Regions from separate parts of the Enterococcus durans genome, predicted to be linked through region 1. Evidence: a T-box and tRNA genes for the amino acid it is inferred to sense, from the RefSeq annotation. Region 1 holds a T-box; the other holds one or more tRNA genes.
The links. The T-box of region 1 lies ahead of CJZ72_RS02000 (valine--tRNA ligase). A T-box ahead of a tRNA ligase gene usually reads a tRNA of that ligase, here a tRNA-Val.
Positions count from the first base shown of each region.

Region 2: it has a tRNA-Val gene. The T-box ahead of CJZ72_RS02000 (valine--tRNA ligase) is inferred to sense a tRNA for this amino acid. The anticodon was not compared.

Region 1 covers NZ_CP022930.1:401,534-417,234, reverse strand. The annotation lists gene CJZ72_RS02055 (C1 family peptidase) at 1-593, shown strand, start outside; gene CJZ72_RS02050 (fructosamine kinase family protein) at 823-1,653, shown strand; gene CJZ72_RS02045 (acyl-ACP thioesterase domain-containing protein) at 1,669-2,412, shown strand; gene CJZ72_RS02040 (asparaginase) at 2,495-3,463, opposite strand; gene CJZ72_RS02035 (DUF72 domain-containing protein) at 3,626-4,459, shown strand; gene CJZ72_RS02030 (Cof-type HAD-IIB family hydrolase) at 4,474-5,313, shown strand; gene CJZ72_RS02025 (pyrophosphohydrolase domain-containing protein) at 5,342-5,866, shown strand; gene CJZ72_RS02020 (septation ring formation regulator EzrA) at 6,089-7,810, shown strand; gene CJZ72_RS02015 (cysteine desulfurase family protein) at 7,966-9,108, shown strand; gene thiI (tRNA uracil 4-sulfurtransferase ThiI) at 9,127-10,338, shown strand; gene CJZ72_RS02005 (redox-sensing transcriptional repressor Rex) at 10,669-11,316, shown strand; T-box leader at 11,620-11,840, shown strand; gene CJZ72_RS02000 (valine--tRNA ligase) at 11,888-14,533, shown strand; gene CJZ72_RS01995 (helix-turn-helix domain-containing protein) at 14,801-15,701, opposite strand, start outside.
Region 2 covers NZ_CP022930.1:985,587-1,001,287, reverse strand. The annotation lists rRNA gene CJZ72_RS04835 (16S ribosomal RNA) at 1-664, shown strand, start outside; tRNA gene CJZ72_RS04830 (tRNA-Ala) at 742-814, shown strand; rRNA gene CJZ72_RS04825 (23S ribosomal RNA) at 995-3,908, shown strand; rRNA gene rrf (5S ribosomal RNA) at 4,001-4,116, shown strand; tRNA gene CJZ72_RS04815 (tRNA-Val) at 4,131-4,203, shown strand; tRNA gene CJZ72_RS04810 (tRNA-Lys) at 4,207-4,279, shown strand; tRNA gene CJZ72_RS04805 (tRNA-Leu) at 4,288-4,369, shown strand; tRNA gene CJZ72_RS04800 (tRNA-Thr) at 4,388-4,460, shown strand; tRNA gene CJZ72_RS04795 (tRNA-Gly) at 4,471-4,542, shown strand; tRNA gene CJZ72_RS04790 (tRNA-Leu) at 4,558-4,643, shown strand; tRNA gene CJZ72_RS04785 (tRNA-Arg) at 4,654-4,727, shown strand; tRNA gene CJZ72_RS04780 (tRNA-Pro) at 4,746-4,819, shown strand; tRNA gene CJZ72_RS04775 (tRNA-Arg) at 4,880-4,953, shown strand; gene CJZ72_RS04770 (CtsR family transcriptional regulator) at 5,096-5,563, shown strand; gene CJZ72_RS04765 (ATP-dependent Clp protease ATP-binding subunit) at 5,570-8,050, shown strand; gene CJZ72_RS04760 (peptidase U32 family protein) at 8,238-9,161, shown strand; gene CJZ72_RS04755 (peptidase U32 family protein) at 9,180-10,421, shown strand; gene gor (glutathione-disulfide reductase) at 10,587-11,933, shown strand; gene CJZ72_RS04745 (hypothetical protein) at 11,996-12,286, opposite strand; gene CJZ72_RS04740 (DUF2089 family protein) at 12,279-12,554, opposite strand; gene CJZ72_RS04735 (helix-turn-helix domain-containing protein) at 12,804-14,237, opposite strand; gene CJZ72_RS04730 (helix-turn-helix domain-containing protein) at 14,598-15,701, shown strand, end outside.

The DNA of each region.
Region 1 (15,701 bases):
CATTCTATGACAAATACATTGGTGTAAAATTGGAAGACTATGTAAGTATCATCAATGCACCTACCAAAGACAAACCATTCAATCGCTCTTACACAGTTGAAATGTTAGGAAATGTCGTTGACGGAACAGAAGTAAAATACTTGAACGTTGATATGGAAACATTTAAAAAATTGGCGATCAGTCAACTGGAACAAGGAGAGTCAGTTTGGTTTGGTTGTGATGTGGGTCAATCTTCTACAAGAGATAGTGGAATCATGGCATTAGATGTTTATAGCATGGATGACCTATTTGATATTGACTTTACAATGACAAAAGCAGAAAGACTTGATTATGGAGAAAGTTTAATGACTCATGCGATGGTATTGACAGGGGTCGACATTGTTGATGGACAATCAACAAAATGGAAAGTTGAAAATAGCTGGGGTGAAAAAGTCGGAACGAATGGCTTCTTTGTGATGAGTGATGAATGGATGGACGAATACACTTATCAAATCGTCGTTCGTAAAGATTTATTGACAAAAGAACAACTAGCTGCATTTAATGAAGAACCAACTGTCTTGGCTCCATGGGATCCAATGGGCGCACTAGCTTAAATTCCAATAGATTCAACAGGAGAGGGAAAAATGTAGATTCCTTCTCCTTTTTTAGTGGGTTTCCTTCTAAAAGAGCTAAAAAAGCAGTGTGTTTTTTGAGTGGATCATTTTTTCTAGAACTAGCTGACTACATGCTGATTTCCTTCTTTTCTAATCGTCTATGGTATAATTCATATAGCATATATAAAAGCAGAAGTCTGTTTTCCTAAGCATGTAAGGAGGAGTAGAAATGGATGTACGATCGGTCTTGTCAGAAATCAAGTTAGAAGGAAAAATCATCCCAATAACTGGTGGTGATGTCAATCAAACTTATCGGATTGAGGGGCAATGTTCTTATTTTTTAAAAATTCATCCGAACATCGGTAAAGAATTTTTTGAAGTTGAAGCAGCTGGATTAAAAGAATTAGCACCTTATGTACGTGTACCAGAAACTTACATGCTAGGAGAAATACAAGATGGCGCCTACCTGTTGATGGAATGGATCGAACCAGGAGAAGGTAGCCAGGAAGAACTGGCAGCTACTTTAGCCAACCTGCATAAGGTAACTGCACCGCAATTCGGTTATCGAAAGAACAACTATTTAGGTATATTGCCCCAAATAAATACGTTTGAGGAAGATTGGTGGACGTTTTTTTTCAAAAACCGATTAGAGAGTCAAATTGCTTTGGCACAAAAAAATAATCGATGGAATCAAGTACGGCAACAAAAATTTTTAGTCTTCAAACAATATGTACTTGAAAGTTTAGCGAACAAAAAGATTGTGCCTAGCCTATTGCATGGAGACTTGTGGAGTGGTAATGTGTTCTTTGATCAGCAAGGAACACCGGTTTTCATTGATCCTGCAGTATCTTATGGTGATCGTGAGCAAGATATTGCAATGAGTCAGTTATTTGGCGGTTTTCGTCCAGAATTTTTAGAAAGTTATCAATTCACTTATCCTTTGGAAGAGTGCTGGGAAAAACGCTTACCTGTCTATCAGTTGTATTATTTATTAGCTCATCTAAATATGTTTGGAGAAACCTATGGCTCACAAGTAGAACAATTACTCGATAAAAGATAAGAGGAGGGTGTTTTTTTGGCAAAGAGATACACAAAAAAACATGAAGTTTCATATTATGAATGCGATATAAATCAAACAATGACGTTTCCGTCAATGCTTGGAGTAGTAATCAAAACGTCTGAAGATCAAAGTGATGCATTAGGCCGAGGAAGTGACTTCGTCAAGAGTTTTGGACTTACTTGGGTCATCACGAATTATTCGATCATGATCAATAGACTCCCAAAAGTTGGCGAAATCATTTCTGTAACTACTCAGGCAATGGAATACAATAAATTCTTTTGTTATCGTAATTTTTGGATTCATGATGAACAAGGAGAAGAACTGGTTAAGATCGAATCTGTTTTCGTATTGATGGATTTTGTTAACCGTAAAATGAGTAGTGTAAATGAAGAAATCATTGCACCATTTGAAAGTGAAAAAATCAAGAAAATCAAACGTCAAGAGAAAATTGAAAAAGTAGAGGCTGGCTTTATGTTACCTTATCGTGTTCGTTTTTATGATATCGATAGCAATCAGCATGTGAACAATGCGATGTACTTCAATTGGATCATTGATGTTTTAGGTTATGATTTTTTAACTACGCATATTCCTGAAAAAGTATTGATCCGTTTTGATAAAGAAGTTGAATACGGTAATGAGATCGAAAGTCATTATGAACAGATTGCTCTAGAAGATGGTGTCCAAACAAGACACGAGATTCGGATGCAAGATCAAGTGTATTGTGAAGCTAATATTACGTGGAGAAACAAAGAGGCATAATATTTATATTTTTAATGGATAAAAACTCTGAAAGGACGTACTTTATTATGTACAATCCTTCAGAGTTTTTGCTGTAAAGTGGTTAGTTAGTGATAAAATCCGCTAACTTTTGTTCTTTCAAACCATAATTTAGCGCAATCAGTAACTTTAATCGGGCTTTTTGGCTATTGATGCTGTTACAGAAAATGACACCCATATCGGCTAATTCTTTACCGCCGCCTTCGTAGTCGTAAACGGGTTCTGCAATCCCGTTGAAACAACGTGAAACAAGGATGACAGGGATTTTTTGTATCAATAATTTTTTCAATGCCGTCAGTGCTTGAGGTGGCAAGTTACCAGCGCCTAAAGCTTCGATCACTAAGCCATCTACTTTGGCATGAGCAAGTGCTTCTAAAAGATCCCCCTGCATGCCAGCATAGGCTTTAACGATAGGAATCGTTCCATTGACCGAAGAAATATCGAGTCGTGTAGAGTCTAACAGTTCTTGCATGAATAAAATACGGTGTTTGGTCACTAAACCGATGGGTCCTAAAGTCGGTGTTCTAAAAGTAGCCACATTGGTTGTATGAGTCTTTGTGACATAGCGAGCAGAATGGATTTCATCGTTCATGACCACTAAGACTCCTTTTTCAACTGCTTCATCGCAACTTGCTACGCGTATGGCACTTTCGAAGTTATACAGACCATCACTTCCAAGTTCATTACTAGACCGCATGGCTCCTGTGACCACGATAGGAATCTGGTCTCCGATTGTCGTATCCAAGAAAAAGGCTGTTTCCTCCAAGGTATCTGTTCCGTGGGTAATAACAACACCCCTAATATCTGAATCAATGGCTTCCATGATCCGTTTCTTTAAGATCAGCATGTGTTTTGGCATGATATGCGGCGAAGGAAGATTAAAAATATCTTCCATCACGAGATCGACATTTTCTGGTACAGTGATTTCTGCATCCAATAAGGGATTAACAACATCTGGACTCACACCCCCTGTCAAGATGTTTTCTTTCATAGCAATGGTTCCACCAGTGTGTAAAATAAGTATTTTTTTCATATTTATGGACTTCCTTACGAATAATTTTGCATAGGCTTTAAAGCTTATTGTATACTATATAAAAGAGTTTTGCTATCAAGGTGTTAAGTTAAGAACAATAGGCTTTATTACGTAGTGATACATAAGAACGTTGAATGAAACTTAGAAGAAGGATGGCTTGAAATGATACGTATTGGACTAACTTCGTTCAAAGAACATGATAAATTAACAGGTAAGAAAAATAATACACTTTATGAGTATGCAGGTTTCTTGCCTTTAGTGGAATTAGATACCGCTTATTATGGGATTCCACGGAAAACTTCAGTTGAGAAGTGGGTCGAAGAAGTACCAGAAAGTTTCCGTTTTGTCGTAAAAGTTTATCAAGGAATCAGTGGGCAAAGCGATTGGCAGGAATATTACCAAACAGAAGAAGAAATGGTAGAGAAATTTTTAGATACCATGCAACCGATGTATGACAGTGGAAAGTTATTTTGTTTTTTGGTACAGTTTCCGGCGTCGTTCAAATGTACCAAAGAAAGTGTCCAGTATCTGCGTAAACTTAGAAAGTGGTTCAATGACTACCCCATTGCTATCGAACTACGTGATTATTCTTGGTATAGTCAAGCACTAGTTGAACGTACCAGAAGTTTTATGACACGCGCTGATTTTTCATTAGCAATCATTGATGAACCGCAATTACTTCAAACTACTGTGCCATTCGATCCTTATGTAACCAACGCTCAGTTTACACTTTTTCGGTTTCACGGAAGAAATAGTCAAGGTTGGCAAGCGAATGACAAAGATTGGCGAAAAAAGCGTACGCTTTATCGTTATTCTGAAGAAGAATTGATCGAATTAGCTTCTGCTATTCGATCAGCTGAGCAGCAGACGAAGGACATCGGCATTATTTTTAATAATAATTCAGGTGGCGATGCGGCGGAAAATGCATTGGCTCTACAAAAAATATTGAAGATAAAACCACAAGGATTGAATCCAAAACAAATGGATCTATTTTAGAAAAGGGGCATTAGATGATCAAAGCGATTTTTTTTGATATTGATGGTACCTTGGTCAACAACCAGTCTAAAGCACTAGAGTCAACAAAAAAAGCAATAAATTATGCTCGAAAGAACGGTATATTATGCGGTGTAGCGACTGGTCGTAGTCCGATAAGGATTAAAGAAATCATTGATGAATTAGAGTTAGACATGTATGTTGTTTACAATGGACAATTAGTATTTACAGCAGATCGTACGATAGTGGATCAACCATTCGATCGATCCACATTAAAGAAGATTGTACGATTTGCAGATAAGAATCATCGACAGATTATTTTTGGAGGGCGGTATCAGCTAGCAGGTTCGACGACGATGCTATTAGGACAATCCCTGCTGATCAAGCGCATCGTTAGTTTTTTACCTAAGAAATTTCCTGTTCGTTTGATGAAGAAAGGGCTGCAACTATTTAGTCCACACCGCCAGAAAAAAAGATATGAAACACTAGAAATCTTGAACGAACCGATCTATCAATGTATTTTATTGAGTCAAGAGTCAGAACAGGCAAAACTAGAAAAGTATTTCTCTGAGTGTTCGTTCCAACGTTCAAATGCTTATACAGTCGATATCATTCCAAAAGGTGGCTCAAAACTTTCTGGTATCAAAACATTTGCAAAAGAAAAAGGAATTGAGATGTCTGAGATCATGGCGTTTGGCGATCATTATAACGATATCGATATGTTGAAAGGTGTAGGGATCGGTGTTGCGATGGGAAATGCACAGGATGAAGTAAAAGCTGCAGCCGATTTTGTGACCAAAACAAACGAGAAAAATGGCATATATGAAGGGCTCAAGCACTTTGGACTGATTTATTGAAAATGAAGATAAAAGGAAGAGAAGAATCATGACGGAAGAAACACCATTTCAAAAAGTAGAGGATTTTCATCGGATCTTTGATCCACGATCACCAGAATCTCCCACAGCTTTTACAAGTAAAGAAGCGAGCTACCGTGCAGGATTTAAAATTGAAGAATTGGTAGAGATGGTGGCAGCTACTGCTGAAAATGATCCCCAAAAATTACATCAAGCTGTCAATGAACTACACGATGCACTAGATAAAGCAGAAAGAAAAATGTATACAAAAACGAATTGGGGAAAAGAACCGTTGATCGAACAAGTCGATGCATTAACAGACATCTTATACTTTACGTATGGTTCTTTTTCATTATTAGGAGTAGATCCAACCAATATATTTGATATCGTTCATCAAGCAAATATGGGGAAATTATTTCCTGATGGCCAACCACATTATCATCCAGTGACGAACAAAGTGCTAAAACCTGCAGATTGGGAACAAAATTATGCACCAGAGCCAAAGATAGCAAAAGAGATCCAACGGCAGATCGAGCAAGCGAAAAAGAAAAGTTAGTGGATAGCTGTGAAAACAATTAACAGATATCCTGCTTTTTGTTCGTAAAAAACGAATGACTGAATAAAGATTTTCGCTTAAGTTAGTGAATGCTTGAAAATAGTATGTTATAATTTACGGTAGATGTCTTTTGCACGAAAGACGTATTTATTCGTTTTATGCGAAGCGGATGTTCGTCTGAGCATAAAAAATAGATGCATATTGAAAACGGAGGAACCTTAAATGGGAAATAATGTAATCATCGGGATCGTCATTGCAATCATTATAGTCGCCATTGTCGTCTTTTTGGTTAGTTACTTGATGAAGAAAAAAAACCAAGATCGATTGGATGCCTTAGAAAAGCGCAAGGAAGAATTATTTGACTTGCCTGTGATTGAAGAAGTCGATGATGTCAAAAAAATGCATCTGGTTGGGCAAAGCCAAAATACCTTTCGTGAGTGGAGTCAAAAATGGAATGACATATCTACTTCCTCATTTGCTGAGTTAGAAAGTCAAATTTTTGAAGTTGAGAATCTAAATGAAAGTTTCCGATTCCTAAAAGGTAAAAAAGCTGTTGTTGAAGCAGAGAATACGATGAATCAAATGGAAAAAGAAGTATCTGAGATCCGTGAAGGATTAAAAGAACTTCGTGAAACAGAAGAACGCAATTCATTAGCTGTCCAACAAGCGCTTGATATCTACGAAGAGTTGAAGGAAACGATCAAAGAAGATGAGCAATCATACGGTCCAGCATTCCCAGAGTTGCAAAAGCAAGTCAAAATGATCGAAAGTGAGTTTACTCAATTCGTCACATTGAATACCTCTGGTGATCCCGTAGAAGCGCGAGAAGTTCTGGATAAAGCAGAAAAACATACGTATGAAGTGGATGCTTTGATGAAAAAAATCCCACCATTATATGAAGATCTGGCTACCACTTTCCCAGAGCAACTTGAAGAAATCGATGATACTTACGAAAAATTAATGCAGGAACAGTATGTTTTTCCAGAAGAAGACCTTGTTGGAGAAATTGATAAAGTACGGAATCGGATCCAAGGTTCATTAGCGAACCTTGAAAAGACCGAAGTGGAAACGGTAGAATTCGAAAACCGCGAAACTGCGAATATGATCGACGCATTATATGATATTTTAGAACGTGAGATGGATGCCCAAAATTATGTGGCAACAAACCAATCAACGATCGAACAATACATCAAACATGCGACAAAAAATAATCGTCAGCTACTGATCGAGTTAGATCATACTGCGCAAAGTTATGCACTAAATCATAATGAGATCGGCCGAGTAAGAGGGTTCCAAACAGAAGTGGAAGAAATTGAACGACAAAATGAGCAAATGAAACCACAGATCCAACAACACACGGTCCCTTATTCTGAAGTACGTACATTCTACAAAAAAGTTTTCAAAATCTTAGAAGATATTGAGAATCAACAAGTAGAAATCGATGACTCTTTACATGAACTAAGAAAAGGTGAAAAAGAAGCGCAAGAAAAAATTGATACATTTGAATTTAAATTGCGTAGTCTGAAACGTTTTGTTGAAAAACAACGTTTACCCGGCTTACCAAATGATTATCTAGAATTTTTCTTTGTGGCGACAGAACGTATTGAAGAACTAAGTGTGGTACTGAATAAAATCAGAGTGAACATGGAAGAAGTCAATCGTTTAGTTGCTTTATGTGAAGAAGACTTAGAATTACTAGATAAAAAGACACATGATTTAGTCGATGCTGCTGCGCTAACTGAACAAATGTTGCAATATGCCAACCGTTACCGCCATACTCATGAAGAAGTGAAAGAAGCAATTGATAAGAGCTACTTTATGTTTAATAAAGAATACCATTACCAAGAAGCCCTAGATGAGATCGGTACAGCATTGGAACGTGTTGAACCTGGTGCATTTAAACGAATTGAAGATTTTTATTTCAATCATCCTGATCTAGTCTAATCAGAATCAACGAATAAACAATGAAAGCAACGTCAGCGGATAAGCTGATGTTGCTTTTTTAGTAAGTTTCAAAAAAATGAAATCTCATCCCACTCTTGAAAGCAGATAAGACAACCGTTATAATAGATGAGAATTTCAAAAAAGAGGGGTTTCTTATGATATATTTTGATAATAGTGCAACAACCCCAATCTTTCCGCAAAGTTTAGATGCCTACGTAAAAACAAGTCAGCGGATAATTGGGAATCCGTCAAGTTTACATGATTTAGGTAATCAAGCCAATCGTTTATTACAGCAAGCAAGAAAACAAATTGCTGAGTTGATTGAAGTAACACCCGATGAAATCTATTTTACTTCTGGCGGAACAGAAGGAGATAACTGGGTACTTAAAGGAACAATGATCGAAAAGCGTGAGTATGGAAACCATATGATCATTTCAGGAATCGAACATCCAGCAGTAAGTGAAACTGCTGAACAGTTAAAATCTTTAGGAGTAGAAGTTAGTGTGGCTCCAGTTGATAAAAAAGGTTTTGTGATTGTAGAAGAATTAAAGAAATTGATCCGCAAAGAGACTGTACTGATTTCCATCATGGCTGTCAATAATGAAGTGGGTTCTATTCAACCTATCATGGAGATCAGCGAATTACTGAAAGATCATCCTAAGATTCATTTTCATGTGGATGCAGTGCAAGCAATCGGTAAAGTACCACTTTCCACTTGGTTGACAGACCGTGTTGATTTTGCCACTTTCTCCGCACATAAATTTCATGGACCACGAGGAATAGGCTTTATTTATTGGAAAAAAGGTCGGCGTTTAGCACCGCTTTTGACCGGAGGTGGCCAAGAAAAAAATCAGCGAAGCGGCACAGAGAATGTACCAGCTATCGTTGCAATGTCCAAAGCATTGAGACTTGCTTTAGATATCAAAGCACAAAAGCCAGATCACACAAAAAATTTAAAGCATGCATTGATTGATGCTCTAGGAACATATGAAAAGGTCACGATCTATTCCGAAGGAGAAGATTACGCACCACATATTCTATGCTTTTCGTTAAAAGGCATTCGTGGAGAAGTACTGGTACACGCGTTAGAAGAAAAACAGATCTTCATTTCAACAACTAGTGCTTGTTCTTCCCGCAAACATATGGCAAGCAGTACGTTGCATGCCATGCATGTTCCAAATGATTTAGCGACTTCAGCAGTACGTATCAGTTTAGACGAAAGTAATTCGATGGCAGAAGTTGAACAATTTATGATCATATTCAAACAATTATATAAAAAGTTTTCAACAATCAATTAATTCTTGAGGAGTGTTTTTGTGAAATATAGTGAAATCATGGTCCGCTATGGTGAACTGTCAACAAAAGGGAAAAACCGAAAAAGTTTTATCATGCAATTAGCACAGAATGTACGTCAAGCCCTTGGTGATTTTCCAGAGATCAAGATCCATGCTGACCGAGATCGAATGCATTTATTATTGAATGGTGCAGATAGTGAATTAGTTATTCCTAAATTAGCAAAGATTTTTGGTATCCAAAATTTTTCACCGAGTATCCGGATCGAAAAAGATGTGGAACAACTAAAAGCAGCTGTTCAAGAAATCATGAAGGAAATCTACACAGGCAACGAAACATTTAAAATCATTGCAAAACGTAGTGATCATGACTTTGTATTGACAAGTAACGAATTGAATCAAACTCTAGGAAATGCTGTCTTTGATATTTTTCCAGATATCCAAGTACAAATGCGTAAACCAGATATTCCCTTACGTGTAGAGATACGCCGTGATGGCGCCTATTTATCTTATGAGACCATCAAAGGTGCAGGTGGGTTACCAGTAGGAACAAGTGGAAAAGGGATGCTGATGCTTTCAGGTGGTATTGACTCTCCAGTTGCTGGTTACTTTGCGATGAAACGTGGCGTGGAAATCGAGGCTGTCCACTTTGCTAGTCCACCATACACAAGTGAGCAAGCTTTACAAAAAGCAAAAGATCTAACTGGAAAACTGACTCCATATGTTGGAAAAATCGTTTTTATTGAAGTACCTTTTACGGAGATCCAAGAAGAAATCAAGAGAAGTGTACCACAAGGTTATTGGATGACGATTACGCGTAGGATGATGTTACGTTTAACAGATGAAGTCCGACGCATTCGCCAAGGTTTGATTATCCTGAATGGCGAATCACTTGGCCAAGTAGCGTCTCAAACTTTGCAGAGTATGGTAGCAATCAATGAAGTCACGAATACACCGATCATTCGTCCGGTAGCAACTATGGACAAACTAGAGATCATTGAAGTGGCTGAACGTATCGATACATTTGAATTATCGATCCAACCATTTGAAGATTGCTGTACGATTTTTGCACCACCACAACCTAAAACACGTCCTCGTTTGGATAAAGTCCATCAGTATGAAGAACGTTTAGCAATCGATGAAATGATCGAGCGAGCATTAGCTGGATTGAAAATCGAAACGATCCATACGGAAACGACAGAAAAAGCAGCGGAAGAATTTTCTGATTTACTATAGTAAAAAGCTAATAGGCGAAGAATAATCACAAGTAAAAAAGCAATCAGTTTTCAATAAATAAAATTTGATTTTAGAATGAGGTCGAGACAAAAGTGTTTCTCACTTTTGTCTCACGCTCGTTTTTTTTATTTCCGAAAAACCTGACTTTTGGACGCCGTATATTGGAAATTAGAATCTGCAGCAAACCTGATTTTTTAGATTTTTTCCACATTCTTTCTTTTAGTTAACCTTGTCATAAGGAAGAGAACGTTTATTTTTTTGCAAATGTTGCTCACACAGCGAATAAATGCTAAACTGAGTATGTGAATAAATTAACAAGGAGCTTTGACTATGGGAGAAAAATCAGAAACGTTGCCAAAAGCGACAGCTAAAAGACTGCCTTTGTACTTGCGTTATTTGAATATGCTTAATGATTCTGGCGTTGGCCGTATCAAATCAAATGAATTCAGTAAAATCACGCAAGTACCCTCTGCAACGATCCGCAGAGATTTTTCGTATTTAGGAGAATTAGGGCGCAGTGGTTATGGGTACGATGTCCCTTATCTTATTGAGGTATTTGATCGTATTTTAAATACCGATGAGGAAAAACGGATTGCTTTGGTAGGATACGGAAATCTTGGTAAAGCATTGAAACACAATAATTTTAGAAGAAATGAAAATTTGAATATCGTCTGTGTGTTTGATAATGATCCAGAGATTGTTGGACAAGTGATTGATGAGGAAATGATTTATCCGATCGATCGTTTTGCGGAAATAGCAAAAGAAAAAAATGTGACAGTCGCAATATCGACGGTGCCAAGCAAATATTCACAATCTGCAATTGATCAAATTGTTCAGGGCGGAGTATCAGCAATTTTGAATTTTGCACCAGATCGAGTAAAAGTTCCCGAACACGTAAATATCCAATACATTGATTTAACGACAGAATTGCAAACACTTATCTATTTTGATGAAAAATATTCAGAAGTATTTGCCTAACAGACGCGTTGCTTTATCCAATAAAAATAAAGCGCTATCTTAAACCTTTAGCTATGATGTCCGCGAATAATTTTTAATACTAGTGCCAAATATGGGGAACTGTTTTCTCTTTTTCATCACTACTGCTCAAATTAAAGGCTTTCTTCGACCTGATAGACGGCGTTCGCAAAGCAGATTTTCAACACTAGCTCTGAAAAAGAAAAACATGGGGAACTGTTTTCTCTTTTTCATCACTACTGCTCAAATCTAAACGCTTTGCTCACGACCTTTTATTGACTTTAATTTCTAACCATTGTAAAATGAAGCATAACGTTGAACAAGAGGAGTAGCTGGTTTAGGTACTTTTAGAGAGAGAACGAATGGGTGGGACGTTCTTAGTAGCAGCTGGTGAAGGTAGCTTGGGAGTTTTTATCTTGAATCTTTTAGTAGGGATAAACGAGTCGTGATCGTTAACTCACATGGAGAGGTAATAGGAGAAACTATTACAAATTAGGTGGTACCGCGTAAATCAATACGTCCTAAAATACGAAAGTATTTTAGGACTTTTTTTATTTTTAAGGAGGAAATCAGTATGACGGAAGAAAAAAATTTATCAACAAAATACAATCCGCAAGAAGTTGAAGCTGGCCGTTATCAAAACTGGTTGGACCAAGATTTGTTCAAACCAAGTGGCGACAAGAAAGCAAAACCTTATTCAATCGTGATCCCGCCGCCAAACGTAACTGGGAAACTTCACTTAGGACATGCGTGGGATACGACCTTGCAAGACATGCTGATTCGCCAAAAACGCATGCAAGGTTATGATACTCTTTGGTTACCAGGAATGGACCATGCAGGAATTGCCACACAGGCAAAAGTGGAAGAAAAACTTCGTCAGCAAGGTATTTCTCGTTATGATCTAGGACGTGAAAAATTTGTTGAACAAGTCTGGGAATGGAAAGAAGAATACGCAAGCCATATTCGTGAACAATGGGCTAAAATGGGCTTATCTTTAGATTATAGCCGCGAACGGTTTACTCTAGATGACGGGTTATCAGAAGCTGTACGTAAAGTATTTGTGTCTCTTTATGAAAAAGATTTGATCTATCGTGGTGAATACATCATCAACTGGGACCCTCAAGCACGTACTGCTTTATCAGATATCGAAGTTATCCATAAAGATATCGAAGGTGCGTTTTACCACATGAGTTATGAACTTGCTGATGGTTCTGGTGTGGTTGAGATTGCGACGACTCGTCCAGAAACGATGCTTGGAGATACTGCGATCGCCGTTCACCCAGAGGATGAACGATACCAAGAACTGATTGGTAAAAAGGTTATTTTACCTTTAGTAAATAAAGAAATCCCGATCGTTGCGGATGAATACGTAGATATGGAATTTGGAACAGGGGTCGTAAAAATCACACCTGCCCATGATCCGAATGACTTTGAGGTAGGTAATCGTCATGATCTGCCACGGATCAACGTCATGAATGAAGACGGTACGATGAATGAACTAGCTGGTAAGTATCAAGGAATGGATCGTTTTGAAGCACGTAAAGCAATCGTCTCTGATCTAAAAGAAATCGGTCGTCTGATCAAAATCGAGAAAATGATCCATAGCGTTGGTCATTCAGAACGTACAGGCGTAGTTGTGGAACCACGACTATCAACGCAATGGTTCGTTAAAATGGCACCGTTAGCTGAAAAAGCGATGAAAAATCAAGAAACAGAAGATGCTGTAGAATTTTTCCCACCACGTTTCAACCAGACGTTTTTACGTTGGATGGAAAATGTTCATGATTGGGTCATCTCTCGTCAATTATGGTGGGGACACCAAATTCCAGCATGGTACCATAAAGAAACCGGTGAAATGTATGTTGGGATGGAAGCACCAGCAGATAGCGAGAATTGGCAACAAGATCCAGATGTTTTAGATACGTGGTTCAGCTCTGCTTTATGGCCTTTTTCAACTATGGGATGGCCAGACGAGACAAGTGAAGATTACCAACGTTATTTCCCAACAAGCACATTAGTTACTGGGTATGACATCATCTTCTTCTGGGTTAGCCGAATGATTTTCCAAAGTTTAGAATTTACCGATCGTCGTCCATTTGACAATGTGTTGATCCACGGACTGATCCGCGATGAACAAGGGCGTAAGATGAGTAAATCTCTAGGTAACGGGATCGATCCGATGGAAGTAATCGAAAAATATGGTGCAGATGCCTTACGCTGGTTCTTGTCAAATGGGTCAGCACCTGGTCAAGATGTTCGTTTTAGTTATGAAAAAATGGATGCTTCATGGAACTTCATTAATAAAATTTGGAATGCTTCTCGTTTCGTCATTATGAATATCGAAGGCATGACTGTAGAAGATATTGATCTAACTGGTGAAAAGACGGTGGCTGATCGTTGGATCTTAACTCGTCTGAATGAAACAGTGTCTAAAGTAACAGATTTGTTCGATCATTTTGAATTTGGCGAAGCAGGACGTCAATTGTACAACTTCATTTGGGATGATTTCTGTGACTGGTACATTGAAATGAGTAAAGAAATCTTATATGGAGATGATGCAGTTTCGAAACAAACAACGAAAAGTATCTTAGTGCATACATTGGATCAAATTTTGCGACTATTGCATCCAATCATGCCATTCGTTACAGAAGAGATCTGGCAACATATTCCACACCAAGGAAGCTCATTAGTCATTGCTGACTATCCAGTTGTTCATCCAGAATTTGATGATGAAACAGCTTCTAAGGGAATGGAAGTATTGAAAGAATTGATTCGTTCCGTGCGAAATATCCGTTCAGAAGTCAATACACCATTATCTAAGCCAATCACTTTGTTGATCAAAACAAATGATCCAAAAATCGATCAATTCTTGGCAGAAAATACAAGTTATATTGAACGTTTCTGTAATCCAGAAGAATTGACGATCTCTAGTGATATCGTTGCACCAGATCTAGCGATGTCTGCTGTTTTGACGGGGGCAGAAATCTTCTTACCATTGGCAGGATTGATCAATATTGAGGAAGAAATCAGCCGTTTAGAAAAAGAATTAGCTAAATGGACGAGTGAAGTCAAACGTGTCCAAGGCAAACTAGGAAATGAACGATTTGTTTCCAATGCACCTGAAGAGGTCGTTGAAGCAGAGCGTGCCAAAGAAAAAGATTACTTGGAAAAACAAGCTGCTGTAAAAGAAAGAATCCAAAGCTTACGAACGATCCAATAAGTAGGCATCAAAACCGATAATGCTTATTTTTGGCAAAGATTAGCAAAAAAAGTTGAAGTAACTCTTATGGAATTTGCAGCTAGTTTAACTATATCCAGTAGATTCTATAATCGATGGTTGATCATTTCAAAATCAACTACAGAATTCATTTGAATAAGTAACAAAAAGACAAGAGCCTTCTAAATGGGTTAGTACAGAAACTAACTTTTAGGAGGCTCTTTACGCATTTTTTTCTATAGTTCTTAATTAAAAGAGAATATAAAAAGATCATCGAAATTCTTTTAACCAATCTTGAAACATGGAGTGGCTAAATAAGTGCACCAAGTAATTCAAGTCATGGTTGTTTAAAAAGCTGTCACATGAAATACATTTTGGATGATCGACGATTGCCAAATTTGTGAGGAAAAAATCATAAGTTTCTACTTGTCGTTCTAGATTCACCATATTATCAAAAGTAATTGCTTCAAAAGAGAAGCGAGAACCGAACCATTGATTCAAATAAGCAGCAAGCATGAGATTATGCGGATTTCCAAAAGTACAGGCAACGGCAATTCGTTTAGCTTGTTGGTGCTGGATGAATAGTTGTACGAGTGTAGTATCATGCACAATCAGATAATAGATCAATTCAAAAAATAAATCATCATTTGCTATTTTATTTCTAAAAATGAGAAATGCTTGTTTCAATTGTTCAGAAATACTTGAACAAAAACAACCGTTCTGCATAAAAAAATCTAAGACAAAACGTTTTTTGAACGAATTTAATAAATAAGTCCTACCATCCAAAAAATGAATGATCAAATCAACAGTATGAGGTAAAAAAGAATCAGATTGAGCTTGAAAAATCTGATACATTTTCTTTCTCAAATGGAGAAATTCCTTTTTGAACTCTCTTTTTTCTGTTGGCAATATAGGCTGATTTAAATCTGTGTAGCAACGGACAAAAAGGTTGTGGATAAAAACTGTATAAGGAATTTTAAACGTTTGCTCAAAACGTTTTTGATTGACTAAGATTTTTGAACAATCCATTTCTTGGTTGGATGAATCGGTCAAACAACGTGGATAATGCATACTTAGCTTGATCATCACCCATATATATAGTTCGATATGTAGTTCCTCCGGTATTTGTTTTGAGAGGCCGTCGGTAATTTCTTTGATTACTTTTCGTTCT
Region 2 (15,701 bases), 580 kb from region 1:
TCCGCCTGGGGAGTACGACCGCAAGGTTGAAACTCAAAGGAATTGACGGGGGCCCGCACAAGCGGTGGAGCATGTGGTTTAATTCGAAGCAACGCGAAGAACCTTACCAGGTCTTGACATCCTTTGACCACTCTAGAGATAGAGCTTCCCCTTCGGGGGCAAAGTGACAGGTGGTGCATGGTTGTCGTCAGCTCGTGTCGTGAGATGTTGGGTTAAGTCCCGCAACGAGCGCAACCCTTATTGTTAGTTGCCATCATTTAGTTGGGCACTCTAGCAAGACTGCCGGTGACAAACCGGAGGAAGGTGGGGATGACGTCAAATCATCATGCCCCTTATGACCTGGGCTACACACGTGCTACAATGGGAAGTACAACGAGTCGCGAAGTCGCGAGGCTAAGCTAATCTCTTAAAGCTTCTCTCAGTTCGGATTGTAGGCTGCAACTCGCCTACATGAAGCCGGAATCGCTAGTAATCGCGGATCAGCACGCCGCGGTGAATACGTTCCCGGGCCTTGTACACACCGCCCGTCACACCACGAGAGTTTGTAACACCCGAAGTCGGTGAGGTAACCTTTTGGAGCCAGCCGCCTAAGGTGGGATAGATGATTGGGGTGAAGTCGTAACAAGGTAGCCGTATCGGAAGGTGCGGCTGGATCACCTCCTTTCTAAGGAATATTACGGAGACTACACTGGTTGTTTTATACTTTGTTCAGTTTTGAGAGGTCTACTCAAAATTTAGATCGGGGCCTTAGCTCAGCTGGGAGAGCGCCTGCTTTGCACGCAGGAGGTCAGCGGTTCGATCCCGCTAGGCTCCATTAACAACGTATGTTGTTAAATTATTTTGTTCATTGAAAACTGGATATTTGAAGTAAATTAAGTAATACAAACCGAGAACACCGCGTTGAATGAGTTTTTTAATAAGTTCAATTGCTTATTTTCTTGATCGGACTTCTATCGCTAGAAGAAAGATCAAAACCCAACCGCAAGGTTGATAAGGTTAAGTGAATAAGGGCGCACGGTGGATGCCTTGGCACTAGGAGCCGATGAAGGACGGGACTAACACCGATATGCTTTGGGGAGCTGTACGTAAGCTATGATCCAGAGATTTCCGAATGGGGAAACCCAACATCTTTTATAGGATGTTACGTTTGCGTGAATACATAGCGCATTCGAGGTAGACGCAGAGAACTGAAACATCTAAGTACCTGCAGGAAGAGAAAGAAAATTCGATTCCCTGAGTAGCGGCGAGCGAAACGGGAAAAGCCCAAACCAATGAGCTTGCTCATTGGGGTTGTAGGACTCCAATATGGTAGTTCTTTCAGATAATCGAATGACTTGGAAAAGTCAGTCAAAGAGGGTAAAAACCCCGTAGATGAAATTTGGAAGGCACCTAGGAGGATCCTGAGTACGGCGGAACACGAGGAATTCCGTCGGAATCCGGGAGGACCATCTCCCAAGGCTAAATACTCCCTAGTGACCGATAGTGAACCAGTACCGTGAGGGAAAGGTGAAAAGCACCCCGGAAGGGGAGTGAAATAGAACCTGAAACCGTGTGCCTACAACAAGTCAAAGCCCGTTAATGGGTGATGGCGTGCCTTTTGTAGAATGAACCGGCGAGTTACGATTGCATGCGAGGTTAAGTCGAAGAGACGGAGCCGCAGCGAAAGCGAGTCTGAATAGGGCGTTTGAGTATGTAGTCGTAGACCCGAAACCATGTGATCTACCCATGTCCAGGTTGAAGGTGCGGTAAAACGCACTGGAGGACCGAACCCACGTACGTTGAAAAGTGCGGGGATGAGGTGTGGGTAGCGGAGAAATTCCAAACGAACTTGGAGATAGCTGGTTCTCTCCGAAATAGCTTTAGGGCTAGCCTCGGATTTGAGAATGATGGAGGTAGAGCACTGTTTGGACTAGGGGCCCATCTCGGGTTACCGAATTCAGATAAACTCCGAATGCCATTCATTCATATCCGGGAGTCAGACTGTGAGTGATAAGATCCATAGTCGAAAGGGAAACAGCCCAGACCACCAGCTAAGGTCCCAAAATATATGTTAAGTGGAAAAGGATGTGGGGTTGCACAGACAACTAGGATGTTGGCTCAGAAGCAGCCACCATTTAAAGAGTGCGTAATAGCTCACTAGTCGAGTGACCCTGCGCCGAAAATGTATCGGGGCTAAACATATTACCGAAGCTGTGGAGTACACCATGAGGTGTATTGGTAGGAGAGCGTTCTAAGGGCGTTGAAGGCAGATCGTGAGGACTGCTGGAGCGCTTAGAAGTGAGAATGCCGGTATGAGTAGCGAAAGACAGGTGAGAATCCTGTCCACCGAATGACTAAGGTTTCCTGGGGAAGGCTCGTCCGCCCAGGGTTAGTCGGGACCTAAGCCGAGGCCGACAGGCGTAGGCGATGGACAACAGGTTGATATTCCTGTACTCGTTGTTTTTGTTTGAGCAATGGAGGGACGCAGGAGGCTAAGGAATGCAGACGATCGGAAATGTCTGTCCAAGCAGTAAGTCTTGATAGGAGTCAAATGCTTCTGTCTACACGGATAAGCTGTGATGGGGAGGGAAATAATAGTACCGAAGTTCCTGATGTCACACTGCCAAGAAAAGCTTCTAGTGAGAAAACAATGACCCGTACCGCAAACCGACACAGGTAGTCGAGGAGAGAATCCTAAGGTGAGCGAGAGAACTCTCGTTAAGGAACTCGGCAAAATGACCCCGTAACTTCGGGAGAAGGGGTGCTGATCTTTGATCAGCCGCAGTGAATAGGCCCAAGCGACTGTTTATCAAAAACACAGGTCTCTGCAAAATCGTAAGATGAAGTATAGGGGCTGACGCCTGCCCGGTGCTGGAAGGTTAAGAGGAGTGCTTAGCGTAAGCGAAGGTACGAATTGAAGCCCCAGTAAACGGCGGCCGTAACTATAACGGTCCTAAGGTAGCGAAATTCCTTGTCGGGTAAGTTCCGACCCGCACGAAAGGCGTAACGATTTGGGCACTGTCTCAACGAGAGACTCGGTGAAATTTTAGTACCTGTGAAGATGCAGGTTACCCGCGACAGGACGGAAAGACCCCATGGAGCTTTACTGTAGTTTGATATTGAGTGTCTGTACCGCATGTACAGGATAGGTAGGAGCCGTAGAAATCGGAACGCTAGTTTCGATGGAGGCGCTGGTGGGATACTACCCCTGCGTTATGGCCACTCTAACCCGCACCACTGATCGTGGTGGGAGACAGTGTCAGATGGGCAGTTTGACTGGGGCGGTCGCCTCCTAAAAGGTAACGGAGGCGCCCAAAGGTTCCCTCAGAATGGTTGGAAATCATTCGAAGAGTGTAAAGGCAGAAGGGAGCTTGACTGCGAGACCAACAAGTCGAGCAGGGACGAAAGTCGGGCTTAGTGATCCGGTGGTTCCGCATGGAAGGGCCATCGCTCAACGGATAAAAGCTACCCTGGGGATAACAGGCTTATCTCCCCCAAGAGTCCACATCGACGGGGAGGTTTGGCACCTCGATGTCGGCTCGTCGCATCCTGGGGCTGTAGTCGGTCCCAAGGGTTGGGCTGTTCGCCCATTAAAGCGGCACGCGAGCTGGGTTCAGAACGTCGTGAGACAGTTCGGTCCCTATCCGTCGCGGGCGTTGGAAATTTGAGAGGAGCTGTCCTTAGTACGAGAGGACCGGGATGGACTTACCGCTGGTGTACCAGTTGTTCTGCCAAGGGCATTGCTGGGTAGCTATGTAGGGAAGGGATAAACGCTGAAAGCATCTAAGTGTGAAGCCCACCTCAAGATGAGATTTCCCATTTCTTTAAGAAAGTAAGATCCCTGAGAGATGATCAGGTAGATAGGTCAGGAGTGGAAGGCCAGTGATGGTTGGAGCGGACTGATACTAATCGATCGAGGACTTAACCAAATGGTTAAAAGAAAAGAACTCGGACATTACTTAAACTTCAAATCCAGTTTTGAGTGAGCAAAATGCAAACTCAATAAAAGATAACACCACAGTGTGGTGGCGATAGCGAGAAGGATACACCTGTAACCATGCCGAACACAGAAGTTAAGCTTCTTAGCGCCGATTGTAGTGAGGGGTTGCCCCTTGTGAGAGTAGGACGTCGCCACGCTTGAATTATCTTATGGAGGTTTAGCTCAGCTGGGAGAGCATCTGCCTTACAAGCAGAGGGTCAGCGGTTCGATCCCGTTAACCTCCATATGAGCCGTTAGCTCAGTTGGTAGAGCATCTGACTTTTAATCAGAGGGTCACAGGTTCGAGCCCTGTACGGCTCATATTTTTTGCGGGTGTGGCGGAATTGGCAGACGCACTAGATTTAGGATCTAGCGCCTTACGGCGTGGGGGTTCAAGTCCCTTCACCCGCATTATATGATTTTACACATGCCGGCTTAGCTCAGTTGGTAGAGCATCTGATTTGTAATCAGAGGGTCGAGGGTTCAAATCCTTTAGCCGGCATCATAACCACGCGGAAATAGCTCAGTGGTAGAGCACCACCTTGCCAAGGTGGGGGTCGCGGGTTCGAACCCCGTTTTCCGCTTTGCCAAAGCAATACGCCGGGGTGGCGGAACTGGCAGACGCACAGGACTTAAAATCCTGCGGTGAGTGATCACCGTACCGGTTCGATTCCGGTCCTCGGCATTACAAATATGCGCCCATAGCTCAACTGGATAGAGTGTTTGACTACGGATCAAAAGGTTAGGGGTTCGACTCCTCTTGGGCGCGTAGTCTTTTTTATATCTTCGGGAAGTAGCTCAGCTTGGTAGAGCACTTGGTTTGGGACCAAGGGGTCGCAGGTTCGAATCCTGTCTTCCCGATTTTTTGTTTTTAATTGCTTTTACTTTCAAGTTGATTTATAATTTGAATGAACTGAATATGCGCCCATAGCTCAACTGGATAGAGTGTTTGACTACGGATCAAAAGGTTAGGGGTTCGACTCCTCTTGGGCGCGTTAATACGGAATGGTTTATTCCGTATTTTTTTTATATATTTTAATAAATACTAAGGTAAAGATGAAGAAAAGTCATTCTTCTTTCTTTCTGATATTAAATTCGTTATAATTAAGGTCAATATTAGTCAAAGGAATGAGTAAGATGGCACATCAGAATACCTCGGATTTAATTGAATCTTATATAAAGAAAATTTTGGAAGATAATGAAATGATTGAGATTCGTAGGATTGAAATGGCAGACCTCTTTAATTGCGTTCCTTCTCAAATCAACTATGTCATCAATACGAGATTTACGATTCAACGTGGATATCTAGTTGAAAGTAAGCGGGGTGGCGGAGGCTATATACGTATTGCAAAAGTAAGGATTTCTGATAAAAGACATATGCTGGAACAAATCAATCAGCTGTTTGATGAAACGATCAGTGAAAAAAATGCGTTTGCGATTATCCAAAAGCTATATGAAGATCAAATGATTTCAAAAAAAGAAGGAAATTTAATGTTAAGTGCAATTGCTAAAAGTACACTTAATTTTAGTGAATTAGAAGACTATACACGTGCTAGGATTCTTCGAGCCTTTTTAGAACGTTTAAGTTATGAAGATGGGAAGTGAACATAAATGGAAGAACTTTTTACAGAAAGAGCGCAACAAGTATTAGAAATTGCGCAAAAAGAAGCAAAAAAATTCAAACATCAGTCTGTTAGTTCTGAGCATATCTTGTTAGCCTTAGTACTCGAACCAAATGGTATCGCTGGGAAAGTCTTGCGAGAAGTGGGGCTTAACGAAACGGATATTTATGAAGAGATCGAACATTTAATTGGTTATGGGATGGTCAATTCGTATCCTCAGGGTGTATTTCTTCCATATTCCCCAAGGATGAAACAAATATTTGCATTGGCGAATAGCGAAGTAAAGAAAATGGGTTCGCAAAAAGTCGGTACAGAGCATATTTTGTCTAGTCTGTTGAAGGATGAAAGCATCATGGCTGCTCGTATCATGATCAATTTAGGAATCAGTTTAACGAAAGTACGCCAATCACTGAAACAAAAAATGGGCTTGAAAAATGATACTCGTAATGGTGGACTACGTCGTCGAAACCCACAAGAGAAGCGCCAAATGGTAAAAGGTACACCAACTTTGGATTCTTTAGCAAGAGATTTAACGCAACTAGCTAAAGAAGGCAAATTAGATCCAGTAGTAGGACGTTCAAGAGAAGTAAAACGCTTGATCCAAATCCTTAGCCGCCGCACTAAAAATAATCCAGTATTAGTGGGTGAACCTGGTGTAGGTAAAACAGCTATTGCGGAAGGACTTGCACAAAAGATCATCTTGGGTGAAGTGCCTGAAGAGATGCAGGAAAAACGCTTGATGATGCTCGATATGGGCTCATTAGTTGCGGGTACAAAGTATCGTGGTGAATTTGAAGATCGAATGAAAAAAGTCATTGATGAAATTTATAATGATGGCCAAGTGATCTTATTTATTGATGAGTTGCATACGCTGATCGGTGCTGGTGGAGCAGAAGGCGCAATTGATGCTTCGAACATTTTGAAACCAGCGTTAGCTCGTGGTGAGTTACAGACGATCGGTGCAACGACTTTAGATGAATACCAAAAGTACATTGAAAAAGACTCAGCATTGGAAAGACGTTTTGCCCGTATTCAAGTGGATGAACCAACACCGGAGGAAGCAGAAGAAATCTTGCGCGGACTACGCTCAAGATATGAAGAACATCATAATGTAGAAATCACAGATGAAGCTGTACGTTCTGCTGTCAATCTCTCTGTACGTTATATCACTTCCCGACAATTACCCGACAAAGCGATTGATTTGATCGATGAATCAGCTGCAAAAGTTCGTTTAGATCAGACAGATGATCTATCTAAATCGGCGATGGTCAAGTTAGAAATCGATACTTTTGTGAAAGAAAAAGAACGAGCTATCCAGAAACAAGACTTTGAAACGGCAGCTCAATTCCGCAGACAAGAAAAAGCAATGCGTAAAAAACTAGATAAGTTATTATTGCTTGAAGAAAAACACGAAAATGGTTATGCGAACCGTGTAACTGAAGAGGATGTGGCGACTGTCGTTTCCGAATGGACAGGTGTCCCACTTCAACAGTTGGAAAAGAAGGAAAGTCAGCGGTTATTAGAACTAGAAGCATTACTACATGAACGTGTAGTTGGACAAGATGAAGCAGTTAAGGCAGTGTCGCGTGCGATCCGACGTGCTCGTAGTGGACTGAAAGACCCTAATCGTCCGATAGGCTCATTCATGTTCTTAGGACCAACGGGTGTCGGTAAAACGGAGTTGGCTAAAGCATTATCAGAAGTGATGTTTGGCGATGAAAACTCGTTGATTCGTGTGGATATGTCTGAATTTATGGAAAAATACAGCACAAGTCGTCTAATTGGTTCACCTCCAGGATATGTTGGGTATGATGAAGGTGGACAATTGACAGAAAAAATCCGCCAAAAACCTTATTCGGTGATTCTATTAGATGAAGTGGAAAAAGCCCATCCAGATGTTTTCAATCTGTTATTACAAGTACTAGATGATGGTCACTTAACAGATTCTAAAGGCCGAAAAGTTGATTTTCGAAATACGATCATGATCATGACTTCAAATATTGGAGCGACACAAATTCGAGAAGAAAAGAATGTTGGCTTCAATGTCCAAGATATTACAAAAGATCATAAAGCCATGCAAAAACGTATTTTAGAGGAATTGAAGAAAACGTTCCGTCCAGAATTCTTGAACCGTATCGATGAAACGGTAGTATTCCATTCTCTAAGCAAAGAAGAAATTCATGCGATTGTTGAGATCATGAGTCGTGCGATCGTCAAACGATTAAAAGACCAAGATATTCAAGTGAAAATCACACCGGCAGCAGTTGATGTGATTGGTAAAGCGGGATTTGATCCTGAGTATGGTGCTCGTCCGATCCGTCGCGCCCTACAAAAAGAAGTAGAAGATCGTTTAAGTGAAGCTTTACTAGGTGGCGAGATCCATTTAGGCGATCAAGTCACAGTGGGCGCCTCGAAAGGGAAAATCACTTTAAACGTTCGCTTACCAAAAAAGGCAACAATTGAATCCTAATGATTAAAAAGAGCGGTTTTTTATCTCTCCTAACGTAAACATTACGTGGAGAGATAATAGCCGTTCTTTTTTATTATGTGCAGTTTTTCTTGTGAAGAGATTTTCAAAAATCCAACAATAAATATAAGAAGTATTGGAAAGTTTTTTAAGCTATGCTACTATTATGGAGTTGTAGGAGGAGGAACTAATGATCGAAATCATAACTACTGTAGAATCTTTTGAACAAGCGAAAGAGCTGATTGAAGCTGGGACGGACACTTTATATTTTGGCGAAGAGTTATTTGGCCTAAGATTACCCGCGTCATTCTCGAGAGAAGAACAACGCCAATTAGTTGAATTGGCTCATCAATATGGCAAACAAGCAAATATTGCGGTGAATGGCATTATCCATCCTGAAAAAATGAAAAAAGTTCCAGAATACCTGAAATTTCTAAAAGAAATCGGGGTCGATAAGATCACGGTGGGCGATACTGGGATTATTTATACAATGAAAAAATACCCTGAATTGAGTATTCCATATATATTTGACGCAGAAACATTGGTTACAAGTGCAAGACAAATCAACTTTTGGGCGAAAAAAGGAGCGACTGGTGCAGTACTGGCACGTGAAGTTCCGTTTGAAGAAATGAAAAAAATGGAAGAGAAATTGACGATTCCTGTCGAAGTACTCGTGTATGGTGCTACATGTATCCATCAATCGAAACGGCCGCTTTTACAAAATTATTATCATTTTACGAAGCAAGAGGAGCGAGCAGACCGTGACAGAGGGCTCTTTCTTTCTGAACCTAAAAAAGAAGAAACACATTATTCCATTTATGAAGATACACATGGTACACATATTTTTGCAAGCAACGATCTAAATCTTTCCAAAGAATTGGGTGAACTTTATGCGCATCACTTCCGTACATGGAAATTAGACGGATTATTTACACCAGGAGTAAATTTTGTAAAGATCACACAAGAATTTGTAAAAGCCAAAGACTTGCTACTTGCTGATTCATGGAATAAAGAACAAGCTGAAGCAATTTGTGCTGCAATCAACGAATTACATCCAACAAATCGTGAATTAGATACAGGCTTCTTTTATATTGATCCTGAAGCCATCAAGTAAGGAGTAGACAAAAGAAAAATGACAACAAAACGAAAATTAAAACGTCCGGAAGTCTTAGCTCCGGCAGGAACACTTGAAAAATTAAAAACAGCGATCCATTATGGTGCAGATGCTGTGTACATTGGCGGTAATGCTTATGGTTTGCGGAGTCGTGCCGGTAATTTCACCTATGAAGAAATGGCTGAAGGTGTTGCTTTTGCCAAAGAACATGATGCAAAAGTATATGTTGCTGCGAATATGGTCACTCATGAAGGAAACGAAGAGGGAGCAGGAGAATTTTTTAGAAGTCTGCGTGATGTTGGCATTTCAGCGGTGATCGTTTCAGACCCTGCCTTAATCGAGATTTGTGCAACGGAAGCACCTGGTCTACCTATCCATCTTTCTACCCAAGCCTCTGCAACCAACTTTGAAACGCTTGAATTCTGGAAAGAAGAAGGATTAGAACGTGTCGTCTTGGCACGCGAAGTTTCAATGGAAGAAGTCGCAGAGATCCGTAAAAATACAGACATTGAAATTGAAGCGTTCATTCATGGTGCAATGTGTATTTCTTATTCTGGACGTTGTACATTGTCTAACCACATGTCGATGCGTGATGCAAACCGCGGTGGCTGTTCTCAATCATGCCGTTGGAAATATGGACTGTTCGATATGCCATTTGGTCAAGAGAGAAACAGCTTGACTGATTCTGGAGAAATCGAAGAAGAATTTTCGATGAGTGCAGTCGACATGTCAATGATCGAACATATCCCCGAATTGATCGAGAATGGGGTCGATAGTTTCAAAATCGAAGGACGGATGAAATCGATCCATTATGTATCAACTGTTTCGAATGTCTATAAAGCAGCAGTGGATAGTTACATGGAAGATCCAGATAACTATGTATGTAAACAAGAATGGATCGATGAGTTATGGAAAGTGGCACAACGAGAGCTTGCTACTGGTTTTTACTACAATACACCAAGTGAAAATGAACAATTATTTGGGGAACGTCGCAAGATCCCTGTTTATAAATTCGTTGGTGAAGTATTGTCTTATGATGCAGAAACAAAGATTGCAACGATCCGTCAAAGAAATCTTTTTTCTGTAGGCGATGAAATTGAATTTTATGGACCAGGGTTTACACATTTCAGCCAACCAGTGGAAGTAATGTATAATGATGAAGGAGAGTCCATTGATCGCGCGCCTAACCCAATGATGATCCTAACGATGCCAGTAGCTCAACCAGTTAAGCCAGGTGACATGATCCGTAAAAGAAAATAATAGCGGAGGCATGACAAGCTGAGCATTTGAAACCTATTATTTAGTAAAACGTGTTACACTTATTTTTTGTAAGGATAAAGCTTGTGAAAGAGCATTCATAGCGTGTTTAAGCTGTTATCTAAGAGATCATTATTGACATGATCCTTTTAAATCGGGAGGTATAACATGGAAACTTATGATTATATAGTCGTCGGTGGTGGTTCAGGTGGGATTGCCTCAGCAAATCGTGCAGGAATGCATGGTGCAAGAGTCTTATTGATTGAAGGAAATGAATTAGGTGGCACTTGCGTAAATGTCGGCTGTGTACCTAAAAAGGTCATGTGGCAAGCAAGTACGATTTTAGAAACGATCGAACGAGATGCTCCAAGTTATGGCATCCAAGCGGATCTAAAAAAGGTAAGCTTCAAAGAATTAGTTGAACGACGTGAAAAGTACATCGAATTTTTACATGGAGCGTATCAACGTGGGTTGGATAGTAATCATGTTGATGCAATCAAAGGATATGCAACATTTGTCGATAGCCAAACAGTGGAAGTAAATGGCGAAATATATCAAGCAGAAAAAATTTTGATCGCTACAGGCGGAAAACCTAGCAAGATGAGTATTCCTGGGGGCGAGTATGCGATTGATTCAAATGGCTTCTTTGAATTGACAGAACTACCAAAACGAGCAATTGTTTTAGGTGCTGGATATATTGCAGCGGAGCTTTCAGGAGTCTTTCGCGGCTTAGGGAGCAAAGTAATGTGGGCATACCGCAAAGAACGCCCGCTACGTACATTTGACCAAATGTTATCTGATAACTTAGTAGAGATGTACCAAGAAGCTGGGATTCAAACCTATGCACACTATGTGGCCAAAGAAATCATTAAAAATGAGAATGACTATACTGTCGTATTTGAAAATGGCGAAAAATTGACAGGGGATTGTGTCCTATTTGCTGGTGGTCGTGTACCGAATACGGCGAAACTTGGCTTGGAGAATACGCAAGTCCAATTAGATGAAAAAGGATTTATCGTAGTTGATAAATACCAAAACACAACAGATAGCCATATTTTTGCTGTTGGAGATGTTATTGGGAAAATTGAATTGACACCAGTAGCGATTGCTGCAGGACGTCGTTTATCTGAACGTTTATTCAATGGTAAAGCTGATTCGTATTTAGACTATAACTTGGTACCAACGGTCATCTTTACGCATCCACCGATTGCAACGATCGGTGTGACAGAAAAAGAAGCAATCGAGGAGTACGGAGAAGAAGCAATCAAAGTCTATCGCTCCCGCTTCACACCTATGTATTTTGCATTGAATGATTATCGTCAGAAATGTGAAATGAAATTGATTTGTGTAGGTAAAGAAGAAAAAATCATTGGCTTACACGCAATCGGTGTTGGTGTAGATGAAATGCTCCAAGGATTTGCTGTAGCTATCAAGATGGGAGCAACAAAAGCCGATTTTGATAATACTGTAGCAATCCATCCTACAGGTGCTGAAGAGTTTGTAACCATGAGATAATGAAAAAGCAATACGCCGTCTAACTTTAGAATGTCGAAGTTAGGTGGCGTATTTTTTTATTGTTATCGCTTAAGGATATCTTTTGCTTTCATTTTTTCTAATTCTTTTGCGAGTTTCTTTTTCTTCGACTCTTTTCCGCCTTCATACATACAGATCAGCGCGATCAAACCAACGAAAGGCATCAAAATATTTTTAAAAGAGAGATCCCAGTGACCACTAATGACAATATAGACAACTAAGCCACTAAAAATCACCGGTAAGATTGCCCCTAAATATTTTTTTCCTAAATATCCTGACAGCGTTTGAAAAGCAATGACTAAAACAATCAATAAAAGCTCTAAAATATTATTCATGGTTACTCTCCTTATGTTTTATTAAGATTTCTTTTGCTAATTCTAAGGATAGTTTTTCATTAATAACCATCTCCATGATTGCAATTTCAAAAGAATCATTGTTTTCTTCAGATAATTTTATCTTCTCGATCAATCGGTCCAATCTTAATCTGACAGTCGGATAACTAACTTGATAATCTTTTGCTAATTGCTTTAAGGAACCTGAAGCGAATAAGAATTTTTTGATGAATTCTTGTTCTTCAGTTTCTAAAGTGAAAAACCAATCCATTTAGGTTACTCTCCTTTTATTAATATTATTTATTTTAATTTAACATTGTTAAAATTAAAACGCAAGGAAAATTTATAAAATCAATTATAGGTAGGAGTGATATATAAGGAACGAGAAAAATCTAAGAAGGGATTCACAAAAATTTGAAAAGCAAATTCTGTGAACCCCTTCTTAGTTACCGGAGCTATTCTGTCCGACTTTTTTATACTATCCATAGGTTTTTGCTAGTTCTTTTGACCAATGGATGTGTCAGGTATAAAGGATTTCTTCTAAATTGTTCCAAAAAGAAGAAATAGGTACTTTGGAAATTTTTAGCATCTGTGTGGTTATTCGACTCTTATTTAGTTCGATATCCGTTAAGATTAAGTCATATTGATTGATTTCTTGGTAATCTAGTTTGAAGATATTTCCCTTGTATGTATCAATTGAATGCAATGCGGGCAATTTCTTTAATAAAAGTTGCTTGTAAAAGGATAAAATTCGTTCTTCTTGATAGGAAATGATCAAGATCGAAAAATGTGCTTTATGTGGAAATAAAGTCGCCAATAGTTGAGGGGATAAAGTGATCAATTCCAGCAGTAACTCTTCATACAGAAAATGGTTCTTTTTAATGTTTGTAAGTCCGGCTTCTTCTATAGCTGTATCGTAAGCAACTAGAAGTTTCGGTGAATGCTTGATTAAAAGATCGGATAGGATTTCTATGTAAGTTGTTTTGAACGATTGTAACTCCTGATTGAAGTGAAGAAAATCTTGCAACTGTTGTTTCTCTTCAGTAGATAAAGGAGCAATTATATTTAATTGAGTATAAAAGCGTTGCGCTAATGTATGTAATTGATCCCATTCATTTTTTTTATGGTTGTCAGCACGATTTTCGAATAAATATATCCCAGATTGAATGATGTCTTGAATTGCTGCTCTAGTGATCTTACATTGATAATTCTTTTCGATGATTGAACATAGGACAGTATTTTTTTGTAGTAAATCAAAAAATATGGAGGTTGTACTACAATTTTCAGTTGGAGATACGTCTACTAAATGATGATGCCCGATACGGATAAGTGAAATATAGAAATAATAACTATTCAAAATCAATTTATATGTACTGATATCAGTGGCAGAATTGCTTTTTTCATAATAACGTTTCAAAATTTCAAATAGGTGTTCAAAATGAGGGAGATGTTGCGGTGGATATAACTCCCGAAACATGCTGCAAAAAAAGTGCCGAATAAAAATTTCATCTCCAATGATTTTTGGTTTTGTTGTTAGGTGGATGCTTATAGGCAATTTCTTACTTTTAAAATAAGTGTTGATCTTTAAAATGATGCGCCGAATACTTGTTTCACTTAAAAACAGTGTTTCTGAAAGTTTCGATAAAGTTATTTCTTCTATAAAAATATGTTTGAGTATCTGAATATTTGTTGAATGATTAAGAATTTGTTTCATCAGGTCTTCTAAATTCTGATCACTTGGTATGTTTAACGAGGTAATTTGATATTGATCGATATTGATTGCAATCGGTGAATAGGTATGATTAAAAAAAACAACATCACTCAATAAAGTTTTTTTTGTGATATTTAATTGTTGTGCTAAGGTGTCACAATCGCTATCTGACATACCCAGAATCAAGGCTAATTTTATTTGTCTTTCAGAAGATTTTTCAAGTATACTAGGTTCTTTTGTCATCTTTTTTAGATTTTTAAATAGCAAAAATCTTTTTTCGCCACCTTTCATTTCTTAGTATATATATTATTTTATCATAATTATTTAACAATGTAAGTGTTTTTTTATAGGCGAAATATAAAATAAAATTCCAAATTTTAAATAATAAAAAATTATTTTATATATTAATATATGTTATTTTATTTTTTTGTATTGTAATGAATACTCGTTCTATCATTGATGGAAATAAAAAACATAAATTATATCATAGTTTATGTTCGTACTTAAAACTTAAATTTATGATAATAGAAAAAAAGTTCCAGAGGAATAAAGGAATTGACTGTACGATACATCTATAGCTCTGAAAGAGAGGGGAAAAATGATATGGGGTTACTTGAAAAGCAACTGGAAAGGCAAATTACCTTACTTTATTTGTTAAATATTGAATCCTCTAATATTAGTGAACTGGCGAGAAAATTAAATATAACCGATAAAACGATTACTGCTGATATTGATCATTTCAATGTTTCTTGCTTTCCTGCACATATTGGAATCAATCATTATAAAGAAGCATCTTTGAGGATTCCTAAGAATATCAACTTAGATGATATTTATGTGAAAATATTGAATAGTTCGATCAATGTCAAGATTTTAAAACATATCTTTATCGCTGAACCGACGTTAAATGATATTTCTACAGAACTTTTCCTAAGTAAAACAAGTATTCGGCGTATAGTAACAAAAATCAATACATATTTTTTACATGAGAAGATGGATATACAGATAGACTTAGATACAAAGTTAGTTATCGTTGGCAATGAAACGAAGATCAGGCGGCTGTTTGCCAGTATGTTCAAAGAAATGTATCGAGTAAAAGAGTTTACATATTTTGACACCATTTATCAATTGCTGCGACGTTGCTTAAAAACACAAAAAAAGGCAGCTAGTACGCCAAAAATCATTTATTCCGTATATTATATTTTTGTTTCGATCATTCGTGTGGGGAATAAGCATTTTATTCCTGCAATCGAATTGATCAATAAAGAAGAAGTTGTTGATACGGTCTATAAGATAATTCACGATGATACAGTTTTCGGTACTTTGATGAACCAAAAGTATAAATTTAATGTCAATAAAGTCAATGTGGCTAATGTCATAAGCTCGTATTTTGGGCTACTATTTACTGATAATCCAAGGGAGTATGGGGCGATGCCTACGAAAATCGAAAAATTTTTGACGCATTTTTATTACTTGTTGAATATTGATTCCGCAGTCAATAAAAGAAAAGTGGACTATTTTTTGGACTATATCAACTTCTATAAAGAATTGATGATCTTTAAAGTAAGTTATGCAGATATCTTTTACCAGAAAATGATGAAGACGAATCCAAAGATCTGGCAGGCCTATCATCTGGCCTTAGCCACGTCTGAACTCCATTTTATCGAGCAAAGTGAATTATTACATAAAGATTTATTTTTAGAACTGATC